DNA from 3 places in the Solibacillus sp. FSL R5-0449 genome. Region 3 is predicted to be linked to each of the others. Evidence: riboswitches for the same ligand, from Rfam matches in the RefSeq annotation. Region 3 holds a riboswitch; each other region holds the start of a gene.
The links. Region 3 has a riboswitch for cobalamin ahead of metE (5-methyltetrahydropteroyltriglutamate--homocysteine S-methyltransferase). Riboswitches for the same ligand answer to the same signal wherever they lie in the genome.
Positions count from the first base shown of each region.

Region 1 (4,762 bases), 910 kb from region 3:
ATCACGGCTGTTCCGGATTATGCCGATTGCGAAAGATACGATCTACAATAGTATTACGGACGGGGCCATTGTGTTGGATGCATCCTACCGACTTATCGAATTCAATCAGGCATCGAAAGCAATGCTGCCGAATCTGAACAAATCGATGTTCGGTCAAAACTTCGTGAAGTTTTGGAATGAACAGACAGGAGAGGAACTGCCATTCAAATTAACGACCGAACTTTCGGACGTTCAAGAAGTAAAGCTCTGTTCCGAACATGCGGACCGGGTTTATCAAGTTCGTATTACTTCATTGGAACAGGCGAGAAACAGTAAAGGTCTGTTGCTGGTTTTTACGGACATTACGGAGATTAAAAGATTGCAGGAAAAACTGGAGCAGCAGGCGTATTATGATGAGCTTACAAAGATTTACAATCGCCGCGCATTTTTACAGCAAAGTGAGCGGGATTTTCAGGAAGCGAAGGAAACAGGTTTACCTTTTACGGCTCTATTAATGGATATCGATCACTTTAAACGAGTGAATGATACGTACGGGCATCATATTGGCGACCAGTTGCTCGTGCACGTCGTAAATGCTTGCCAAACACGACTTTTGGAAAGCCATTTCTTCGCGCGGTACGGCGGGGAGGAATTCGTCATTGCGCTGAAGGGATTCACTGAAGCGGAAGGTGATATACTAGCCAACCAGCTTCGAACTGCCGTGGAGCAGACACCGCTTATGACCGAAGCAGGCAGTCTGACGGCTACGTTAAGTATTGGTGTCGCCGAAGTAGTGGACTGGACAGAGGAAACACTGTACCAGCTGCTGCATAAAGCAGATACCGCTTTATATGCGGCGAAAGAACAAGGACGTAACCGCGTGAAAGTATATGCGGCAAGTGATCGTGTAATTAGTTGATAGCGGAAAACCAGCATGGAGAAATTCGTGCCGGTTTTTTTATTTAGTGAAGGCAGGGCAATGTTTATAAGTAGGATTCCTTACTACCTTGAGTTGGGAGAATATGTTAGGATAGTGAAATAATCACTAAAAGAGGAGAGCGATTATGACACAGAATTCAAAGACGACTTCTATTAGTATTAGCTTAATTCTTGCTCAAACCGTGTTTATTGGATTTTTGATTAAAAATGTACAGCTATTGATTCATCAGCCGTCAATCGTTGCGAAATGTCTTGCGGGAAGTTCTTTTTTCATATTTTTGTTTCTGTTCATCGTCTCGTTATGGGCGACAATTAAATTATTTAAAGATAAAGATGCGTTGGAGCGTCATACATAAACAATGTAAAGCAGGGGGATTATGATGATTGGATATATTCTAACAGGGTTATTATTAATCTTTGCGATACGGAAATTTTATAAGCATAGAGCGGTTTTTAAACAGCTTTCAAAGAAGGAATGGCTTCAATTTGGCGTCAGTTTTTTAACGGCCTGGGCTGGAGCTGTATTCATCATTATAGGTGGCTCCAATATAACGGATAAGATTGAAATCACATGGTTAAAAAGCCTTTTGGAAATTGGAGTGATTTTGATTGGCTTGGCTTTGGCAGGAATCATTATGAGTAAATTCGTGCCGAAGAAAATAAAGGCGTTTTATTTGGAGAATTAGTGAAACGGGGAAAATTAAATTGGATGAAATGATTGGGTTTGCAGTAGTTGGGATGATTATTGCAGTGTTAATTTATGCTTTAATTAAACAAGTTAAAGAGACTAAGCAAAGCTTTAGCGGCGTGGGCAGTGCGTTGCGGAAACAAATGGCTAGAAAAAATATCGTGATGACTATAGCGTTGCTTGGAATTTTAGTATTTTACACATTAAATATCTTGAGTGTTATCTCCTCATCTATCCCGGTATCAAACAGCTTGACTGTACAGGGGACTTGGTTGAGTTTTCTAGTTTACTTTTTTGCAAGGATAGTCATGAAACCGGAGCTGGTGAATCAGCGTAGGAATTTAAGCCTTTATAAATAGGAGAGTGATGCGATGAGACAACGTTTTTCAAATTTAGACGAAGTTACTTCACTCGGGACATTTAAAGATGTCCTGAAATGGCAGCGATCAAAGCAAAAGAAAGTCGTCGATTACGAAGTGCCGCAATGTGAAAAAAAGAAAATTGCGTTTTTGCAAAGTAATCGTACCGAGCAGTCGATTACATGGATTGGCCACTCGACTTTTCTGATTCAAAAAGAAGGGCTCAATATGTTAACGGACCCAGTTTGGGCAAATTGGATGGGTGTAGCGAAACGGTTGACCGAACCGGGACTGCGGTTAGAGGAGTTACCGGATATTGATCTCATCCTCATATCGCATGCGCATTACGATCACCTGCACCTTCCGACGTTAAAAAAGCTGAAAAAACGAAACCCCAATGTATTATTCCTCATTCCGGAAGGACTCGGTTATTTGATGAAGCGTCATAGACTGCACAACTTTAAAGAGCTTTCATGGTATGACAAGCATGAAGCGAACACGCTTGAAATTCATTTCGTTCCTGCCCAGCACTGGACAAGGCGTATGCTTTGGGATACGAACACATCGCATTGGGGCGGCTTTGTGCTGCAAAAGGAATCGGATACGCAAAGTATTTATTACGCCGGAGACAGCGGCTATTTTAGAGGGTTCCAAGAAATCGGCGAACGCTTCAATATTCATACAGCTTTAATGCCGATAGGTGCCTATGAGCCGGAATGGTTTATGCATGCCTCTCATGTGACACCTGAAGAAGCGATCCAGGCATTCTGTGATGTCGGGGCAAAAGTGTTTATCCCGATGCATTACGGTGCGTACATGCTCGCAGATGATACACCGAAAGAAGCGATTGACCGGCTGCATGTACATTGGCAGCAGGCGGAATTGAAAAATGTGGAGCTGAAAACGTTGGCGATTGGGGAGACGTTTAAAAGCTGAATGAAAGACCCCTTGACGAAAAAATAGGTTCAAAGTAAAGTAATGTTAAATTCATCAAGCATTAGGTGCCCGTTACGGGAGAATAGGGAATAAAGTGAAAAGCTTTAGCGTAATCCCAACACTGTATGGAGGAGTTTCATAGCAAAACCCACTGGATGTCAATCTGGGAAGGGGCTATGGAACTGTGAATCTGAGCCAGGAGACCTGCCTAATACGCTTACTGTTTATAGACACTGGATATGTCTGTAGTTTATTTGTTATCGAATAAACTGCAGGCTATTTTTATGAAAACGAAAACCCCCTGCTATGCGGGGGGTTCTAAAAAGCTTTTAGCTATGGACAAAAAAAATACTCCAGTCGTACAATAAAATCAGGTCTGGTCAACCGATTACGTACGAAAGGAGTTCCAATATTGGATAATAAAAGTTTAGCACATACAACATGGAATTGTAAGTATCACATTGTGTTTGCGCCAAAATACAGAAGAAGAATGATCTATGGGAAAATAAAAGCAGATATCGGTAAAATACTACGTCAACTGTGTGAAAGAAAAGGCGTAGAGATTATTGAAGCCACAGCGTGTCCTGATCATATACATATGTTAGTCAGTATCCCACCGAAGCTTAGTGTATCTGCGTTTGTGGGTTATCTTAAAGGGAAAAGCAGTTTGATGATATTCGATCGGCATGCAAATTTGAAATATAAATATGGCAACCGAAAATTTTGGTGTCGAGGATATTATGTGGATACAGTAGGGCGAAACCGAAAAGTCATTCAGGAATATATAAAAAATCAATTGCAGGAAGATCTCCTAGAGGATCAAATGACGATGAAAGAATTCATTGACCCATTCACAGGAGAAGAACTAAATCGAAGAAAAAAATAAGTACACCGCTTTAGCGGTAGTCGGAAACGTAGTGCGGTTGGCAGACCTTTCAGAGCGTCTTTAGACGTGGGCCAGTAACCCAGCGTTTCACGCGCAGAGAAAACCACCAGTTCAACTGGTGGTTTTTATTTATTGTCAAAATTCATATTAATGGGGGAAACGAAACATGAAATTACTACAGCAAACAATTGAACAAATTCAAGAAATCGACCGAGAAATGGAAGACAAAGCACGCAAGTACCTAGACTCTTTAGCGAAGCCGCCTCAAAGTTTAGGAAAGCTTGAATCATTAGCAATGCAAATCGCTACAATTACCGGTGAACTTGCGCCGAAAATTGATAACAAAGCGATGATCGTCATGGCAGCAGACCATGGTGTATATGAGGAAGGGGTAACACCAAATCCGCAAAGTACAACGGTATTCCAAACACTATCCTTTCCGAAAGGGACGACAGGGATGTGTACGATTGCGAAAATAACGAACGCGAAAGTAATCCCGGTAGATATCGGGGTAAAAGAAGACTTGCCTCAAGACGCGGGAGTCATCATTAAAAAGGTGAAATACGGAACAGACAATATGGCAAAAGGTCCTGCAATGACGCGTGAAGAAGCGATTCGGGCAATTGAAGTCGGAATTGAAGTCGCGACAGAAGCTATTCAAAGCGGGGTCAATCTCATCGGTACCGGTGAAATGGGTATCGGCAATACGACGCCGAGCGCTGCGGTACTTTCGGTACTACATGGCTGTGACCCGCTGGAGGTAACAGGCTTCGGAGCTGGTGTTGGAACTGGCGGTATCGAGTATAAAGCCGAAGTTATTCGAAAAGCGATTGCGATGAATGAGCCGAATGCGGAGGATCCGATTGATGTTGTAGCAAAAGTAGGGGGACTGGAAATCTGCGGGATGGCGGGAATCTTCCTGGCAGCTGCCGCAAACCGTGTGCCGGTCGTAGTCGATGGGTATATTTCAACCGT
Region 1 covers NZ_CP150239.1:2,742,365-2,747,126, reverse strand. The annotation lists gene MKY27_RS13770 (histidine kinase N-terminal 7TM domain-containing protein) at 1-898, shown strand, start outside; gene MKY27_RS13765 (hypothetical protein) at 1,044-1,274, shown strand; gene MKY27_RS13760 (hypothetical protein) at 1,299-1,604, shown strand; gene MKY27_RS13755 (4-aminobutyrate aminotransferase) at 1,633-1,965, shown strand; gene MKY27_RS13750 (MBL fold metallo-hydrolase) at 1,978-2,901, shown strand; cobalamin riboswitch at 2,948-3,128, shown strand; gene tnpA (IS200/IS605 family transposase) at 3,314-3,787, shown strand; gene cobT (nicotinate-nucleotide--dimethylbenzimidazole phosphoribosyltransferase) at 3,954-4,762, shown strand, end outside.
Region 1: linked by a shared signal. The riboswitch ahead of tnpA (IS200/IS605 family transposase) and the one ahead of metE (5-methyltetrahydropteroyltriglutamate--homocysteine S-methyltransferase) in region 3 are both predicted to bind cobalamin.

Region 2 (4,762 bases), 690 kb from region 3:
TTGGAATAATAGCACCACTATTAGGTGTATTTATCGTAGTCAGACGTTTATCGCTCATTGCGGATGCGCTGTCGCATGTTACACTGGCGGGGATTGCCGGAAGCCTGTACTTGAGTCAATCATTTGCAGCGCTGGCATTATTGAACCCGATTTATTTGGGGATTATCGCATCTGTAAGCGGTTCGATTTTAATTGAACGTTTACGCAGACTGTATAAACATTATGAAGAGCTTGCGATTCCGATTATTATGTCTGGCGGAATCGGTGTGAGTGCGATTTTAATTTCACTTGCAAGCGGATTTAATACCGATTTAATGAGCTATTTATTCGGCTCTGTATCTGCGGTATCACGCCAGGATTTATATGTTGTACTGGCAATTGCAGTCGTCGTCGTTTTATTTTTAGTGCTGTTTTTCAAAGAGCTTTTCGTATTGTCGTTCGATGAGGAATATGCGAAGGCGAGCGGTTTGCCGGCGAAATGGATTCATTTATTATTTATGATTGTTGTCGCACTCGTCATCGCAGCAAGTATGCGCATTGTCGGAATTCTGCTTGTTTCAAGCTTAATGACATTACCGGTAGCTGCAGCGATGCGATTGGCTCGCGGCTTTAAAGAAGCGATCATTTTAGCGATTGTATTTGGCGAGCTGGCCGTAGTGATCGGACTCGTTTCTGCCTTTTACCTGAACTTGGCACCGGGTGGAACAATTGTTGTCACATCCATTTTGATTTTGCTGTCAGTAATTTTAATTAAAAAACTTGTATTGAAATTTTCAATTAAAACGGAAGGGGAAGAAGTACTGTGAATGCAGCGCGCGCGTGGGAAATATTAAAGGATAATGGCTATAAAAAGACGGATAAACGAGAGTTGATTTTGGGTATGTTTGCAGCTACAGACAAATATTTGACTGCCCGTGATTTGCTGTCAGTATTGAAAAAAGATTTCCCTGGGATGAGTTTTGATACAATTTACCGTAACTTGGCCACTTTTGTGGAGCTTGATATTTTGGAAGAAACAGAATTAAACGGTGAGCGCAATTTCCGCATGCATTGCGAGTCGGATCACCATCATCATCATTTTATTTGCCGTGATTGCGGAAATGTAAAGGAACTGTCTGTCTGCCCGATGGAAATGCTCGGTGAAAAGCTGCCGGGTTATGCTGTTGAGGCCCATAAATTTGAGATTTACGGGAAATGTCCGGATTGTTTATAGGAAACTGAAAATATTTTATTTGCATAATTTTTTTTATATGCTAAAGTGATTAAGACAAATTGAATAAATTTGCAGGAAAAAGATGCATTATGCATAAATGGGAATTCGGTGCAAATCCGAAGCTATATCCGTAACTGTAAGCGTTGATGAAAATAAGTGTGATACCACTGCTAATATGGCGGGAAGGTACTTATGAGTAAAGTGAAACGCAGAGCCAGGAGACCAATCTTTTTCTTATCGTAACATCCCTCTTCGGAATTAAAGAGAATGTACGGCAGTCACGGATCGAATGAGCATTATTGTGCCCTTTTTTGATTTTTGAAGCCATCCATTTTCTTGGGTGGCTTTTTTTCGTACCCTTGATAATTTCGGTGAGGCACTACTTGAAGTGAGGAGAATTTTTATGAAAAAGGATATTCGTTTTTCCTGCTATCCGTTTATGCGGGAAAAATCAAGCTGTGTCGATTATGAAATCCGTACCGATTCTTTAACAACACGAATTGGTACAGTATTTCCGACATTAGTTGATGATGCATCCGGACATGTCGTTTTGAAGGACTTAAGGATGATTCAACCGTTAGCCTATCATGCGAATGGTTCGGTCCGCGGCAAATTGGCCATTACATCTGAGGATCTGCAATGGCTCAGTGATCGATACGATTATTATGTAGGTGAAGTCAGAGAGTCGATTCAGCAGTTTGTACTGCCACAAGGAATCGAAAGTGCCGCAAGACTGCATATTTGCCGCAGTGAGGCGAAAAAGTCTTACAGGGCATTACATAAAGTGAGCGAAGAACGGGAAGTGGATGAAATTCTGTTTGATTTTCTTGGATTGCTTGCCAATGTATTTTTTGTCATGGCAGTGTATATGAATCAGCAGCATCAGCAAGAGGAAATTCCATTTATCTCAAAATCCTATCCAACGAAAAAGAAAAAAGGAGTTACAACAAATGAAATTTAATAACAAATGGATCGTTGCTTTAGCGGCAACATTATTACTGGCAGCATGTAGTTCAGATGAGGAAAAAACTGATGGCAAAGTGGAAAAAGAAGAGCAGGCTACATCGAAAAATGATGGAGCACCGTATACAGTTGTTGATGATCGCGGAGTTGAAGTTACATTCGATGAAGTACCGGAAACAATTATTTCTCTACAGCCAAGCAATACAGAAATTTTATTTGAACTGGGCGTCGGGGAACAAATTATCGGTGCCACAGAATTTGATACATATCCGGAAGCCGCACAAGAAATTGAACGTGTGTCGACTTCTACTGTCATTAATGCAGAGCGAATTCTGGAATTAAATCCGGACGTTGTTGTTGCTTATACAATCGGAGAGGAAGCTCAAATTGCCCAATTGGAAGATGCGGGTCTTAAAGTGTTTGTAATTGCTTCGGCGGCGACATTTGATGATGTTTATTCGGATATTATCCAGCTGTCTGAAGTAATGGGTGTCGAAGAAAAAGGCGAAGAAGTTGTAGAAGACATTAAGGCGCAAATTGAAACAGTACAGGAAAAAACAGCAACACTTGATACGAAGAAAAAAGCATATTATGAAGTAACACCAGCTCCGAATCTTTGGACTACCGGCAGCAGTACATTCCAGCAGGAAATCATGGACCACGCCAATGTTGAAAATATTTTTGCAGATCAGACGAGCTGGATTAGTGTAACGGAAGAAGATGTTATTACACGTAATCCTGAAATTATTATTACACCAGCAACTTATATGGAAAATGCGGTTGATGAGATTCTAGGTCGTACAGGCTGGAATAAAATACAGGCAGTCACAGATCAGGCTATTTATTTAGTCGATGGGGATATTATGTCCCGTCCTGGACCGCGTATTGGTGAAGCGGTAGAAATTATGGCACAATCAGTATACCCGGAACTGTTTAAATAAGTATAGAATAGAAGGGCATGCCTTAGTTTAGGCATGTCTTTTTACAATGCATAAGGAGGAGGATACCATTGATTTTTATAACCGGTGGTGTGCGCAGCGGTAAAAGTGCTTTTGCAGAGAAGTATGCGAGGGAGTTAGGTGAGGAAAAGATATTCTACTATGTGGCGACAGGTGTATCTTTTGATGATGAAATGAAAAAACGCATTATCCGCCATCAGCAGGACCGTGACAATCAGAATATCAACTGGACTACAGTGGAAATGCAAGTGAAGGTTCCGGAAGCAATTGGGCAACTCTCAAACAATGCAGTAGTATTGTTTGAATGTGTGACAACATGGCTTTCGAATGTACTGTATACATATGAACAAAAAAATGAAAATAGCGAATATATCGATATTTGTATCGAATCGATGCAAAAGCAATTGCTAACTTGGCGGAAGCAAGGTGCTACAATAATAGTTGTATCAAATGAAGTGCTGGATGAACTGCCTTCACAATATGAGGAAGTAAATTTATATCGTAAATTGTTGGGAGAGTTTCACCAATGGATTGTCCAAAATAGTGATGAAGCGTATGAAGTACAATTTCAGCTTGTACAGCGGTGGAAGTAAGGAGGAAGCAAGTTGAAAAATAGCTGGAGCGGTTTTTTATTGGCGTGGCAGTTTTTTTCGGCAGTGCCGGTAAAAAAACAGCTGGATATGAATGCCAAGTCTGTTACATGGATGTATGGATTTCTGCCGATTGTCGGATTGCTGATGGGATCCATAATTAGTAGTGGCGTATTTATATTATCTCGCTATAGTGAGATTTCGGACCTGTTGTTGGCAATTTTGATTGTGATCGGGATGATCGTCCTGACAGGGGGGCTGCATTTAGACGGATGGATCGATATGAGCGATGCGTTCTTTTCCTATGGAGAAAAGGAGAAACGGTTGGAGATATTGGATGATCCGCATACAGGCGCTTTTGGGGTAATAAGTGTTTTTTGTTTACTAGTATTAAAAATCGGCGTTATTTATGAAATGCTGTTGCATGGTCAATTGGCGATTGTGCCGTTTTTAATCTTCATTCCTTTTATAGCGAGAATGGGGATGCTGTTATATTTTGTAACGATGCAGCCTGCAAAGGAAAAGGGACTCGCTGCCTATTTTAAAGGAATCGTCATTCAAAATAAGCTTGCTGTTTTAATCGGCGTTCAAAGTATTCTGGCATTTGTATGCTGGTTTTACGTTGGCGTTTTCAACTTATTTATTTTGGTCGTAATAATGCTGATTGCTGTTGTTATTTACCGGAATTGGTCAAAGAAACATTTTGGCGGTGTAACAGGTGATTTACTCGGAGCACTCGGTGAAGGGTTGGAGGTTGTCCTATGGCTAACGATATTACTGTGCATTTAATCAGACATGAAAAAACGAAAGCAAATATGGAGCGCAAATATATTGGCTGGACAGATGAGCCGATCCAAAAAAAAGTGGAAGCCGAGATCGATCTGCAGCCTGCTATCATTTATGGGAGCGATTTGCGGAGATGCCGAGAAACTGCCCAATGCTATTTTCCGAATGCCGAATTTATCGCATCAAGGGAATTGCGTGAGCTGCATTTTGGGGATTTTGAAATGTGTACATATGAACAATTACAGCATAAT
Region 2 covers NZ_CP150239.1:1,141,827-1,146,588, forward strand. The annotation lists gene MKY27_RS05435 (metal ABC transporter permease) at 1-806, shown strand, start outside; gene MKY27_RS05440 (Fur family transcriptional regulator) at 803-1,213, shown strand; cobalamin riboswitch at 1,277-1,459, shown strand; gene MKY27_RS05445 (hypothetical protein) at 1,617-2,174, shown strand; gene MKY27_RS05450 (helical backbone metal receptor) at 2,164-3,117, shown strand; gene MKY27_RS05455 (bifunctional adenosylcobinamide kinase/adenosylcobinamide-phosphate guanylyltransferase) at 3,186-3,728, shown strand; gene cobS (adenosylcobinamide-GDP ribazoletransferase) at 3,741-4,514, shown strand; gene MKY27_RS05465 (histidine phosphatase family protein) at 4,487-4,762, shown strand, end outside.
Region 2: linked by a shared signal. The riboswitch ahead of MKY27_RS05445 (hypothetical protein) and the one ahead of metE (5-methyltetrahydropteroyltriglutamate--homocysteine S-methyltransferase) in region 3 are both predicted to bind cobalamin.

Region 3 (4,762 bases):
CCCATGGACGAGAACATCTAGACCAAGTTCCTCCTGAATCGAAATCCAACGTGCGGTTTCGTTCGCGTTGAATGCTTCATACTCTATTGTTGTAATTTCTCCTTTACGCCATAAACTACGGTTTTTCTTAACTTCTGCGGATTGCGGGAAACTCCCGATTGTTGTTGTAGGATAGTCAGGTAACTGTAAAAAGGCACGTTGTAGCTTACTACGCTTGTTATAGTTCTCTGCTCGTTTAAATGCTTCCGGTGTTAATGCGTTTACTTGTGCATGTATAGCTTCCTTTTGTCTTGATTCATGCAGCGCCAAAGTGCGAATTGCTTTTTCGCTTTCTAAAAAAGCCTTATTATGAGGAAATTCCAGGTGAAGTATCTTCCCTTTAATCATTTGCAGTTCCGTTATTTTTTCATTTGCGAATGCTAAAGCATTTAGCAGCTCTGGCACAATGCCATCCTCTCCCGCTGTTGTAACTGGCACATGCTGAAGGCTACACGAGGTTTGTAGATGTATTGGTGAAAATGGTACATAGGATCGTATTTCCGCGACTAGCGCCAACTGCTTCTGCAACTCGGCTCTCCATATATCCCGACCATTAATAATTCCGGCATATAAAACTTTATCTTTTGGGAAAGCAAATTTTTTTAACGATGCTATATTTTCAATTTTTCCATGAACAAAGTCCAGTCCAAAGCCATCAACAGGCAATTTAATAATTGTTTCATAGTCGGATAACGCTTCAAAATATGTTGTGCAGATCATTTCAACAGTCAGTCCTTTTAATACTTGATGATAGAAATGCTGAACTAATGCAATATCTTCGGAAGTAAGGTCTTTTGTAAGGCTTGGTTCTTCAAGCTGGATCGAAGTTGCACCGCTTGCTTCCAACGACTGAAGCAACTCTTTATACACATTTACCAGCTGCTGAATATAGTGTTGTTTTTGTGCGTCACCTACACCTTTTGTAAGTTTATAAAAGGTAAAAGGACCGATAATAGTCACACGAGGGATTGTGCCGAATGCTTCGATTGCCTCCTGAATATATTGCGCGTAAACATTGTGTTGCAATGCCAGTTGCTGTCCCTCGTATTCCGGTACAATATAGTGATAATTCGTATTGAACCATTTCGTCATTTCACATGCCACCACATTTTCAGCACCGCGCGCCATTGCAAAATACGCTGTTAAATGATGCTGCAGGGAAAGGTGGTCGTATCTAGATGGAATCATATTAAACATAACGGCTAAGTCAAGCATGCGGTCATAATATGTAAAATCTCCTACTGTTAAAATATCCAGCCCCAAATCCTGTTGCTGCTGAAGTTGAGCGATACGTAAGTTTTTCATTTCCTGTTCATAACTTTCCAAAGATAATTGTTCTTTCCAAAATGCCTCTGTTATACGCTTCCATTCACGATTCTGTCCAATATAAGGGTAGCCAATTACTGCTGTTTTCATAAACAATTCCTCCTTAAATTTGTTACATAAAAACCAAAACCCCTCTTTCCAAATGAAAGAGGGGTGTGAATGTTTAAGAGATTGACAAAAGAAACCTTTGTTTTATCAAAGGATGTTGTCTCACTTTCGCACAAAATCACCACCTATTTCCACGTAGGTATTGGCGTGTACTAGTTTCCGGCAGGTCTCCTGGCTCATCATCAACGTTCTTGTGATCCTTCCCATCAATAGACAGTGGTTGAATATCACGAACTCCGATTTACAGTTGCGGGACAGCACCAGACTTTCACTGGTTTCCCTTTTCAGCTTGTTCTCACAAGCACCGTAACTTACACAGTATGTAATTTCGTATACTATATCATAGAATTTGAGTTTTGAAAATTCTTTTTATTTATTGCTTTCTCAATTTCTGGTTTGAACAATTTCGGTTGATGCCATTGTGCTTTTTTTTAGAAGAAATTGATTTATATTAGCACTTCTGCAGGTGATTTTAGAAGAGTTGGCGTACTTTTTAGCTGAACAGGAACTGATTTTGGCGTATCCCGCAACTATATTAGACATTCCGTAACTTATTAGAAAATCAGCGGGTTTATTAGCACATTTAATATTTTATTAGACCAACACCCACTCCACAAAAAAACTTGCGTTAAAAGTTACAGCACTTTTTCCGCAAGTTAATCTATCATTCCACTATTAATTTAAACGTTCATCAATGAGTGCTTCCATATCACTCGCAATCGTTTCATATGGAACACCATCTTCTCCAGTACCATAACCTGAATAGTTTTTTACGGCAATTCCTTTTTCATCCACGAGGAAAAATGTATCGGCGTGGATAACTTGTGAATTCCCTTCAATTGCCTGGACAGGAGTTTTAAATGAGTTTCTGCCAAACTGCTCGATAAATTTTTGATCATATCCTGTCAGCATATGCCATTTTGATTCGTCTACCGGTTTATGACGCGATAAATATTCTGTCAGACGCTCCGGTGTATCATAGTCAGGATCAACTGAAAACGCGACAATTTTATAATCTTCCAGACCTTTTTTTTCAAGGTGGTCCTGCACCCGGGTCATATTCATCGTCATAGGCGAGCAAATCGTTGTACAGCTTGTAAAGATGAACATCGCCAGCCATGGTTCCCCTTTTAGACTTTCCAGTGTCACCTCATCATTCCGGTGATCGGTCATCGTAAACCCGCTAATTTCAAAGTTTGTCGTCGGTTTAAACTGATAATTACTGCAAGCTGTGAGAACGGTTGCTGCCAAGAGCATAAGTGCGAATACTATTTTTTTCGTTTTCATTTCTCTCTCTCCACTCTTTGAACATTACTCTCATCTTACCCAATATTTAGTATATTCTCAATAGTTATTGAAGGAATGGTTGTGTGTCAACATTGTGAAGAACTTTTTAAGCTCTGTCTGCAGGATGATGTAATGATACAAGTGCGGTATGAATCGCTTCAAGCTTTGTTTCTATCCGATACAGTAAATAAAATGATATAAAGATCGGAAATGTTACTTCCTGAAGAATCGCTATCCACTGCTCCATTAATATCCCCTCCTTACATTTGAAAAGCCGGTAAAGCATTACACTTCACCGGCCCGCCCTTGCTATTAGCTGTTCAGTTCGATCGCTGTAACATTACGTTCAACGATGCGCGCTGATTTTTTCACATTGAATAAAAATCCATCCTTCGAAAATACCGCCTGATCAATAATCGTCTGCATCGCAGCGTTCACTTCAGCCTCCGTAAGATTCGGCTTCGGATCATTAATATTGATCGTCATCGTATTTCCTGCAATATTGGCAAATGTTAATTGTAGAACTTGTGCCATACGCTCACCTCCTTTACTTCGTTAATCTTAATTAGTCTGTAATAATATCTTTTTGCGTTTTCACAGATTCGATAAAATCGTAATCTGTTAAGCCGACGATTGTTGTAGCAACTGTGTAGAGCTGTTGTGCAGTTGCATTTCTTTCCAGGTTACGGAATGTGGAACTTTTAATAATCGGCTCGTTAAATTCATCAAGGCCTGTCTGAAAGTATACTGTTAACGTTGCAGTTAAAAATCCGAATTCGTTCATGTTTATCACCTCCTTGCCCTATATATGTCATGTTTTACAGAAAAAAGGGACAAGGACGATGAAAAATTTTACAAAACCTTATATAATAGACATTAATGAGGTATATCACCATTAGTTTAGTAGAAAGAATTTCATAGACAATATTTAGTAGTGAGGTGAACATTGTGGGCTTAGATGGCTGGTTTTTATGGTTTATTTTATTTTGGGTGGTAGTATTGGTTTCGCTTATGGGGATTGGCGGCTTTTTTATGTTCCGCAAGTTTTTGAAGGCTCTGCCGAAACAGGATGGTAAATCGGATCTAGATTGGCAAAACATATACTTAGATAAAACGATTCACCTTTGGGGTGAAGATGAAAAACAATTACTTACCGAGCTTGTCAGTCCTGTACCAGAGCTATTCCGCCAAGTTGCGAAAGAAAAGATCGCCGGTAAAATCGGTGAAATCGCATTGAATGAGCGTGCCTCTAAAATCGACCTGGACTTAATTATTCGCGGCTATATTATTGCTTCACCAAAACGCGACCATAAGTTTTTACGTAAAAAACTTACTGAAATGAAGATTGATACGACGAATTATGACCATTTATTTGAGGCATAGGACAAAAGCGCTAAAGAGCCCGTTCAACTCCGAGTGGGCAAAACGCCACATCCATGTGGCATGCCCCCAATGACTCACATCGTTTGAGCCGCAAGACTAGGAAGGCCCGACGCAAAAGTAAACGGTTCACCACTTTTGCACGGAGGGACTGAAATGACCGAGGAGTTGGCGCTTTAGCCTGGACGGGGACAAAAATTTAGTTTCATGTTATCCACAGCGCGATCGTATATAATTTCCTTAACAGAAAAAGACTGTCTTAAAAGTTTAAAACTTTTAGAGACAGTCTTTTTTATGCAACAATATGCGATTTTTCAAGCTTCTTATATTTAATTAGCATACCGATTCGCCACGGTAAAATCATCGAGAACGCCAAGATAAAGAACATACCGGCAAGTTCACCGACATCGAATGTTTCGGCAAATATTAATTTTAAAATAATACGTAGTACTAATAATCCCACTAATATGAATGGAAATGCTTTAGATTGCTTCATATAAATTGCGCCGTCTCGCACTTCGAACTTCGACGTTAAGATTAATACAGATGAAAATAACAAGCCTAGTGCGGCCGCTTCTACTATTTGAATTGGCGCTACACGAAACTCCTCAAAAATAAACAT
Region 3 covers NZ_CP150239.1:1,833,828-1,838,589, forward strand. The annotation lists gene metE (5-methyltetrahydropteroyltriglutamate--homocysteine S-methyltransferase) at 1-1,455, opposite strand, end outside; cobalamin riboswitch at 1,617-1,797, opposite strand; gene MKY27_RS08940 (SCO family protein) at 2,149-2,760, opposite strand; gene MKY27_RS08945 (YvrJ family protein) at 2,867-3,007, opposite strand; gene MKY27_RS08950 (DUF2922 domain-containing protein) at 3,073-3,294, opposite strand; gene MKY27_RS08955 (DUF1659 domain-containing protein) at 3,326-3,544, opposite strand; gene MKY27_RS08960 (DUF2621 domain-containing protein) at 3,700-4,143, shown strand; gene MKY27_RS08965 (cytochrome c biogenesis protein CcdC) at 4,433-4,762, opposite strand, start outside.